4 regions of the Vibrio limimangrovi genome follow, and region 1 is predicted to be linked to each of the others. Evidence: predicted binding sites of a transcription regulator. Region 1 holds the regulator's gene; each other region holds the start of a gene.

Region 1 (2,206 bases):
ACATTTGCGAAACAGGTTTACTGAATAACAAATCAACACAAGAGATGGAGAAGTTGATGGCTGATTTCGGCGTACCAATTGACGATAAGCTTAACGAACCTGCCGATCACTTAGCCGTAGAACTCGATTTTTTAGGCAGCATGATTATCCGTTCCAATGAGCTCGAACAAGAAAAACATATGGAACAAGCCTTCTCAAATCAGAATGATTTCATCGAACGTCAACTCTTATCTTGGCTGCCACAATTTGCAGCAAAATGTCAGCAAATGGATGATTTCGGTTTCTACGCAAGCGTCGCGCAACTATTAGTTGCATTTTGCAAACTAGACAGCGCTTACCTTCTTGGTGAATAATTGCCACCAATGATTGGGAGCCTATTTTCGCGCTCCCCAATTTTTATTCGTTTGCCCTTCATTGAGTCCCATTGCTTGCTTTTTTAGCAATCAAAATGTGACATAAAAGACACAAATCTGCTGCTGAAGTCATTGCCAGCCAACCCACATAGGGCTAAAATGTGAACGCAAACGATTAAATATGATTTTTATGTAAACCGCTGAAATAAAGCGGTTTTTGTGTTTTCTTACTAGGTTGACGTTCTCTTCTTCGCTCAGAGAAAGACGATAATATTCATCAACCGTATTGCTACAGACCTTCTACCGTTTTCGGAGCTGTCACTGCGAAACAGATTCAGCGTACACGTTTATGCGGCACTAAGTTTACAAAAGGCACTCAGTAAAAGGTTTTATACTCCAAGGTATATTAGTAGCTCGATACAGGACACCTTTATGGCCACTATAAAAGACGTTGCTCGATTAGCCGGCGTTTCTACTACTACAGTTTCGCACGTCATCAACAAGACGCGTTTTGTTGCAGAAGCAACTCAAGAAAAAGTAATGAAAGCAGTTGATGAGCTCAATTACGCACCGAGCGCAGTTGCTCGTAGCTTGAAATGTAACTCAACTCGTACCATCGGAATGTTGGTAACTCAATCGACTAACCTATTCTTCTCAGAAGTTATCGATGGTGTTGAAAGCTACTGTTATCGTCAAGGTTACACTCTGATCCTATGTAATACCGGTGGTATCTACGAAAAGCAACGCGATTACATTCGAATGCTGGCTGAAAAGCGTGTGGATGGGATTTTAGTGATGTGTTCAGACCTGACGGAAGAACTAAAAGAGATGCTTGACCGTCATTCTGATATTCCAAAAGTGGTCATGGATTGGGGCCCTGAGAGCTCACAAGCCGACAAGATCATGGATAACTCAGAAGAAGGCGGCTACATCGCAACTAAGTATCTGATTGACAACGGTCATACTGATATTGCCTGCTTAAGTGGTCACTTCGAAAAACTCGCGTGCCAAGAGCGCATTATGGGCTTCCGCCGAGCAATGGCAGAAGCGAATATACCCGTAAACGAAGATTGGATTCTTGAAGGTAACTTTGAATGTGATACCGCGGTTCTGGTTGCTGACAAAATTACCGCAATGAAAAAGCGTCCTACCGCAGTATTCTGTTTCAACGACACAATGGCTTTGGGCTTAATGAGTCGTTTACAACAAAATGGCATTAAGATCCCGGACGATGTTTCCGTGGTTGGTTATGACAATATCGAATTGGCAGAATACTTTTCTCCGCCACTTACGACCATTCACCAACCGAAACGCCGTGTTGGTAAAAATGCATTCGAAATTTTACTTGAACGCATTAAAGACAAAGAGCACGAGAAGCGCATTTTCGAAATGCAGCCAGAACTGGTCGTTCGTAATACAGTGAAAAAGCTCAATTAATTGGCAACAAGCGCTCTCCGGAGCGCTTATTTTTTGTCTCAACATAAGCCTTTTACTCAATAACGCTACGACTAAAAGTTAAATGTTTGGTAAGTTGCTGTTTTAGCTGCGTGTAGTCCTTTTCTCACACCCATACCTCTCGTTGAAAAACCTTTGCCCAAGATATGAACACCAAGACATAATCTTGATTAATTTTCCTGAACTAACATCACACTTCATTCGCTAGAATGTGATGTTAATTCAAGAGACAAAGTATTCTCGACAGGTCACGCACAGGGCAAACCATCCGAAAGGGTGGGACGCAAAGCTTCCGGCCTGAACCATTTGATTAATGGAAGGTAGCGGGGTTACCGATGGCAAATATACATATGATGAGTTTACCCTTTAATGACATTGTTCCTGTATGTATTTGCTAA
Region 2 (2,206 bases), on a different contig from region 1:
AGACTCACCAGTCAGCGCCTCTGCCTCATCTTCATTCATCGCAACAACAGAAACGTGCTCGCGAATAAATTCTTGCCAATATTTCGGATCGTCCTGAATAACGAATTTAGTACCCAATGTCAGAACTACTGGCACATCATACTTTTTCGCAAACTCAATCGCCTTCATTGTTGCTTCAGGCATTGGATCACCGTCTTTGCATCGCACTAAGTAAGACGTCAATAATAACGCAGAAGCATTCTTAAAGATTTTTTCTGGAATACTATCAGGATGAAGTTGGTTCATTTGGCCTTCGCTAATCGCGAAAGTACGTTCACCATCTTCAGTAATAAGTGCGAAACAACGGCCAATAGCACCATCAACACCTTGAAGGTAGTTAAGATCCATACGGCTTGAAGTGTTACATAAGTAGCGGTAACCGTAGCTGCCAATTTTAATTTCCTGGCTCATCACACCTAGCAGCGTTGAACGGTCGTCCGCAAGAACAGAATAATTGTGCAGCGTATTACCTATCGTGCCACCAGCGTACTCATTGGTAATCAGGTTCTCTTGTTTAAGATGCTGATATAAGGCTTCCGCCGTAACATCATCAATCACCAATGAGTGTCCTTTACTCAAACCGTACTTTTCAATCACATCCGAGGTAACTTTTGCTTCAATATCCACCAAAGTTTGGTCAATACCAATGATGTGAGTACGCGTCATCTTCTTGCTTTCTTGTGCTTGACTCACCAATGGGTCACGAGCATGAACAGGAAAATAATGCTTGGATTTGCGTTGTCCAGGAAATTTCATATTGTTAGTCTGAGTAAGGGATGAAAAAGAGAACGGATTCTATACCGCTAACAATCACGCAGCAATAAAGGCAATTATAGCAAACGTTTGCCCTTCTCTTTTTTTATTTATCGGGGATTATTCACCTTCCATAAAGCTCAGATCTGGCAGCTGATTAAGGTGCTCGATATAACGCTTGAGATTAAATTCGCCCTCATTTTTCACTACATCGAACACTTCAATCGACATTGCGCAAGCCATCATTGCAACCGCTTCATCACGTGGCGTCCCCGTCATCATTAATCGCATCAGTGTTTCTTTCACTTTTAACGGATTCCCGTCTTCCAGCTGATTTTCAACAATCTCAATTAACTCAGCTTCTTGCATGAATTGGTTTTCGTCAGTCATCTTTATATTACCTCTTGGATTTTGGCCAACTATGCCATATATAAGTCCTCTATACTTGTGAAATTACCAGTTGCTGTTTTTGTTGCTGAAAAAGGCAGCAAAAACGAATTGTGATTTCCGTCTCGGATCTGTCACCGGTCTGTGGTTTCTGTTAGAATCTGCGTCCCGTTTATTTAAGTGGTGTTTAGTAATGTCTGATAACAGCCAAAAGAAAGTCATCGTCGGTATGTCCGGCGGCGTTGATTCATCTGTTTCTGCGTATCTTCTCAAGCAACAAGGCTACCAAGTAGAAGGCCTGTTCATGAAGAACTGGGAAGAAGATGACAACGAAGAATATTGCACAGCAGCAGAAGATTTAGCCGATGCTCAGGCAGTATGTGACAAGCTTGGCATCCACCTACACACCATCAACTTTGCTGCAGAGTACTGGGACAACGTATTTGAGTATTTCCTTGCGGAGTACAAAGCAGGCCGTACGCCTAACCCAGACATTCTTTGTAACAAAGAAATTAAGTTTAAAGCGTTCCTTGAATTTGCTGACGAAGTATTAGATGCAGATTACATTGCGATGGGCCACTACGTGCGCCGCTCTTTTCCTGAAAAAGGAGAAAAACCGCAGATGCTTCGCGGTCTGGACAGCAACAAAGACCAAAGCTACTTCCTATACACATTAAGCCATGAGCAAGTGGCGCGTAGCCTGTTCCCGGTAGGTGATTTAGAAAAGCCAGAAGTACGCCGTATCGCAGAAGAGCAAGGCTTAATCACAGCGAAGAAGAAAGACTCTACTGGTATCTGCTTCATCGGAGAGCGCAAATTTACTGACTTCCTTGGACGTTACCTGCCAGCTCAGCCAGGCAACATTGAAACACCAGAAGGTGAAGTCATTGGCCAACACCAGGGCCTGATGTACCACACGCTTGGTCAGCGTAAAGGTCTGCATATTGGTGGCCGTAAAGGTGGCGGCGGCAATGAAGATCCATGGTTCGTTGGTGAAAAAGATCTTAAGCGTAACGTATTGATTGCC
Region 3 (2,206 bases), on a different contig from region 1:
CAACCTTACTTTGCCGGCGTAAAATCCAAACAACGAGCAGAGGAAAAGATCGCTCACGAACTTGATGGTCAGGTGGAACGAATTACTGACCTCGCACGTGCGACAATAGTGGCAGAAGATGTGGCCAGTTTAGTTTCAATCTACGAAACACTAGAACGTGAAACGACGATTGTTAAAGTCAAAAACCGATTTAAAAAACCGGGGCCATCGGGTTACCGAGATTTAAACTTACTGGTTCGTTTACCGAAAACAAACCTAATTGCAGAAGTACAAATCCATTTGAAAGCCATTGCGGATGTGAAAAACGGTCCGGAACACGACTTATATGAGAAAATTCAGAAACTTGAACGACAAGCGACAATGGAAAAACGTAGCCTGACTGAATTTGAAATGGCATCAGTGAGAACCATGCGCAGTCAAGCGAAGAACTTGTACCAACAAGCATGGCAGCCTTACTTAACCACGCATTTAGAAGCTGCTTAGCAAAACATCTTCTCTGAAAATAATAAACCACCGCATTGCGGTGGTTTTCTTTTGTATGCCGACACTATATGCACACACAACAAATGACCACGATCAGGCCGTGATCGATTTGATTGCTTTACTGTTCTTTCTTAAGATTTTCTACGCGAGCTTTCAACTTCTGGCCCGGGCGGAAGGTAACGACACGTCGAGCAGTAATTGGAATATCTTCACCGGTTTTCGGGTTACGACCAGGTCGTTCGTTCTTGTCACGAAGATCAAAATTTCCAAAACCTGACAGTTTTACCTGTTCGCCACTTTCCAGTGCCTTACGAATTTCTTCAAAGAACACTTCCACCGTTTCCTTGGCGTCCCGTTTACTAAATCCCAATTTATCAAACAGGTTTTCTGCCAATTCGGCTTTTGTGAGCGCCATAAAACTTTCCTCAAAGCTATGTTTAACAATGCTACCTAGTGTAGCGCCAGAGCAGTTTTACCCTACCAATTCAACAACATATCGGGGTTACATCAGGAAGTGTATGACAAGCTTATGATTTTCGCCAACTTTTTTCTTTACGATTAAATGGATTACAGCTGTATAAATTATTGTTAAATACCGATATTTTAGCGCTTTTTATTTAGAGAAATCTTAAATACAAATAACAAGCAGTTAAATTGACCATAATCTTACCTATATTTAGTTAATTTCCCTATTTGATAAATATATCACGCATAGACTAATTTACAATTTTCTGACATAAAAGTTGTCGATATTTCAGTAATTTGTACGTAGCTAGGCACCAAACCTACTTGTCCCAACCTTTCTCCAGCTACCGCCAGTTCTTCGTTTTAAAGCTTGATTCACCCCAAGATTCTCGCTGTTTTTCGATGACTCAGCATACAAAGGTTGATAGTTTGAACTCAGGTTCATTTAGTAACTCATTTTTAACGTCTATTTAAGAGCGGTCATGATAAATCAAGTCATTAATATTCTTTTTCCTGTATTTGCTCTTGTTGGCGTAGGTTACTTGGTTGGTCGTCATATCAAACCCGACTTCCGCCCAATCAATCGAATCAACATTGATGTATTTACCCCTGCGTTGGTATTTTCTTCGCTTGTCAGCATGCCGCTTGATGCGGATCAGGGGCCTCTTCTTTTCGCCGCCGTTATCGCTGTTTTAGCCCCGGGTTTACTTATGATACCTATCTGTAAAGTGACTGGGTTAACCTTTAAAGCGTGGGCACCCCCACATATGTTCCGTAACAGTGGTAACTTAGCTATTCCTCTGTTTACTTACACATTCGGAGATGTTGCGCTTTCTTCAGCGGTTTTGCTGTTTGTTGTATCAGCTTGTTTGCATGTCAGTTTGGGAGTAATGCTACTGAGCAACGGTAATCCACTGAAGCAAATCATCAAAATGCCAATATTTTTTTCGGCCTCTCTCGCATTATGTCTGAACTTATCTGGAATCGGGGCGTGGACTCCCCTATATGAAGCAACCGCCTTGTTAGGCCAAGCGGCTGTACCTGTCATGTTACTTTCTCTTGGTGCACAGATGTGTAACTTACGCTTGGATGGCCTAAGAATTGGTGTGATCTGTACAGTACAATCACTGGTAACGGGAGCAGTCGCGTTTGCGTTAATCTACTGGTTCATTCCACTGCCTACCATGCAGTTACAAATGATGGTACTTTTCACCATGTTACCGCCTGCCGTTATGAATTATTTATTCGCAGAGCGGCT
Region 4 (2,206 bases), on a different contig from region 1:
CTCTAGTGCCAGTACTCCGACGTAATTCAGGCTGTCTGCTACCGCTGCGAACATCTGCTTGGCTTGCACTTGCAGTTCTGGCGCGTCAATAGCAGTTGAAAGACTCAGAACACCATTGGTGTGCACGTTTTCTGCCAGTGGATATACTTCAACACTGCCATCTTTACCACGAGCACCAACTAAAGATACCTCACGGTTAAATGGTACAAACTCCTCAGCCACAATAGCTTGAGTTGGTGTTGCTGCGATGCACTCGGCCATTTCTGTCCAGATTGCCTCTACCTGAGAAGCTTCTTTCAAGCGCCATTGGCCTTTACCATCGTAACCGCCAAGTGCACTTTTCAGTACCATTGGCATACCAACGTGTTCAATGGCACGATCAAAATCTTCACGTGTTTCAATCACGTAGTATTTTGCGTTACGCACGCCAGCATTGTCGAGTAGGGCTTTTTCAAGACGACGATCACCACCTGCCTTGATCGCTTCTGTACTCGGAAGGAACTTTTCACTCTCTTCACAGATGTCGAGCACATCATGAGGGATATGCTCGAATTCCGCTGTGATCACATCCACTTGTTCAATGGCATTTTCCAGACCATGACCAAGCACATGTTGAGTAAGAGGGTGAACGATATTGCCGCTACCCACATCGTAAGCAGAGATTTGAATATTTAGAGGTGCACCAGCCAGAGACATCATACGAGCCAACTGACCTGCTCCAAGAACCAGTACATGCATCCGATTAATCCTCAGCTGGGTTTGGGTTTGCCAGTACGGTTTCTGTTTGTTCTTTACGGAACGCTTCTACTTTGGCCATGATGCTTTCATCATGTGTACCCAGAATTTGTGCCGCCAGAATGCCAGCGTTTGCTGCGCCTGCTTCACCAATCGCCAACGTACCGACCGCGATACCTTTTGGCATTTGTACAATAGACAGTAGAGAGTCCATTCCTTTCAGTGCACGTGACTGAACCGGAACACCAAGTACTGGCAAGCTAGTGAATGCTGCAGCCATACCTGGCAAGTGAGCAGCGCCACCCGCACCTGCGATGATCACTTTGATACCGCGATCTTTCGCACTGCTTGCGTAATCTGCCAATAGTTGAGGAGTACGGTGAGCTGACACCACTTTTGTTTCGTAAGACACGCCAAATTGATCCAGCATGTCCGCTGCTAGTTTCATGGTTGGCCAATCTGATTTAGAACCCATGATGATACCGACTTTCATCTCAAACTCCTTCAATCTGCAAAATTAGGTGAGCTGATAAATTTGTGCGCATTATACGGGGATTTTTATCGCAAGCAAACGTTTGCGCGCCTTTGAGAATGTGATAGTGAAAAATTGCCTTAGTCTCTGAGAATGAATATTTGTACACTTAGTGAAAATAATACAGTCAGACTATCAGGAAGTAATCGGTGGATAACTTTGAACAGGTGCTCAACGCACTACAGCAAGGCGAAGTAATTGCCTATCCAACAGAAGGTGTTTTTGGCGTCGGGTGTGATCCTGATAATCCAGAGGCAATCCAGAAATTGCTGGAACTAAAACAGCGCCCGGTAGAAAAGGGGCTCATCCTCATTGCTGCCAGCTACGATCAGCTATTACCTTACATTGACGAATCTCAGCTGACGCAAGCGCAGTTAGATAAAGTCCATGCCACCTGGCCTGGTCCTTACACTTGGATCATGCCTGCGAGCGATAAAGTCTCTAATTGGGTTTCAGGACAGTTTGATTCAATTGCAGTTCGTGTGACTGATCATCCTTTGGTGCAAAAGATGTGTAATGCATTCGGAAAGCCGTTAACCTCTACCAGCGCGAATCTTTCAGGCTTGCCGCCTTGTATGACGACGGAAGAAGTTGAGCAGCAGCTAGGTGACAAGCTCGTGGCTATTCTTCGTGGTGAAACCAGCGGTCGTGATAAGCCAAGTGAGATTCGTGACGCTAAAACCTCACAAATATTAAGACAGGGCTAACCCTGCCTACCAGTCTTCAAATAGGTACCAGATAATAGGTAATAACGTATGTCAGCAATCGATAAGCATGCCGTAAAGCAGTTCCTGATGTCGCTTCAGGATTCCATTTGCCAGCAGTTAGAACAAGAAGATGGAAAGGCCGTCTTTGTCGAAGATGCGTGGCATCGTGAGCCGGGAGAGCGTCTTGGTGGTGGTGGCCGTTCACGAGTTCTCCGTGATGGTCACATATTCG

What was found. Region 1 encodes PurR, which represses purine synthesis genes. Its sites were predicted from a motif close to TNANGNAAACGTTTNCNTNA; they were not measured.
Region 2: a site for PurR is predicted at 871-890, ahead of ACWYU8_RS11250 (inosine/guanosine kinase). Genes of this name have one in related genera too.
Region 3: a site for PurR is predicted at 1,018-1,037, ahead of ihfA (integration host factor subunit alpha). Genes of this name have one in related genera too.
Region 4: a site for PurR is predicted at 1,299-1,318, ahead of purE (5-(carboxyamino)imidazole ribonucleotide mutase). Genes of this name have one in related genera too.

The regions. Positions count from the first base shown of each region.
Region 1 is NZ_JBSUGF010000010.1:113,362-115,567, reverse strand. It holds gene torD (molecular chaperone TorD) at 1-353, shown strand, start outside; gene purR (HTH-type transcriptional repressor PurR) at 786-1,790, shown strand; cyclic di-GMP riboswitch class I at 2,057-2,145, shown strand.
Region 2 is NZ_JBSUGF010000008.1:105,106-107,311, reverse strand. It holds gene ACWYU8_RS11250 (inosine/guanosine kinase) at 1-795, opposite strand, end outside; gene ACWYU8_RS11245 (hypothetical protein) at 913-1,182, opposite strand; gene mnmA (tRNA 2-thiouridine(34) synthase MnmA) at 1,373-2,206, shown strand, end outside.
Region 3 is NZ_JBSUGF010000008.1:262,461-264,666, reverse strand. It holds gene ACWYU8_RS11910 (RelA/SpoT domain-containing protein) at 1-483, shown strand, start outside; gene ihfA (integration host factor subunit alpha) at 602-898, opposite strand; gene ACWYU8_RS11900 (AEC family transporter) at 1,431-2,206, shown strand, end outside.
Region 4 is NZ_JBSUGF010000018.1:73,041-75,246, forward strand. It holds gene ACWYU8_RS20310 (5-(carboxyamino)imidazole ribonucleotide synthase) at 1-738, opposite strand, end outside; gene purE (5-(carboxyamino)imidazole ribonucleotide mutase) at 743-1,228, opposite strand; gene ACWYU8_RS20320 (L-threonylcarbamoyladenylate synthase) at 1,417-1,974, shown strand; gene hemF (oxygen-dependent coproporphyrinogen oxidase) at 2,023-2,206, shown strand, end outside.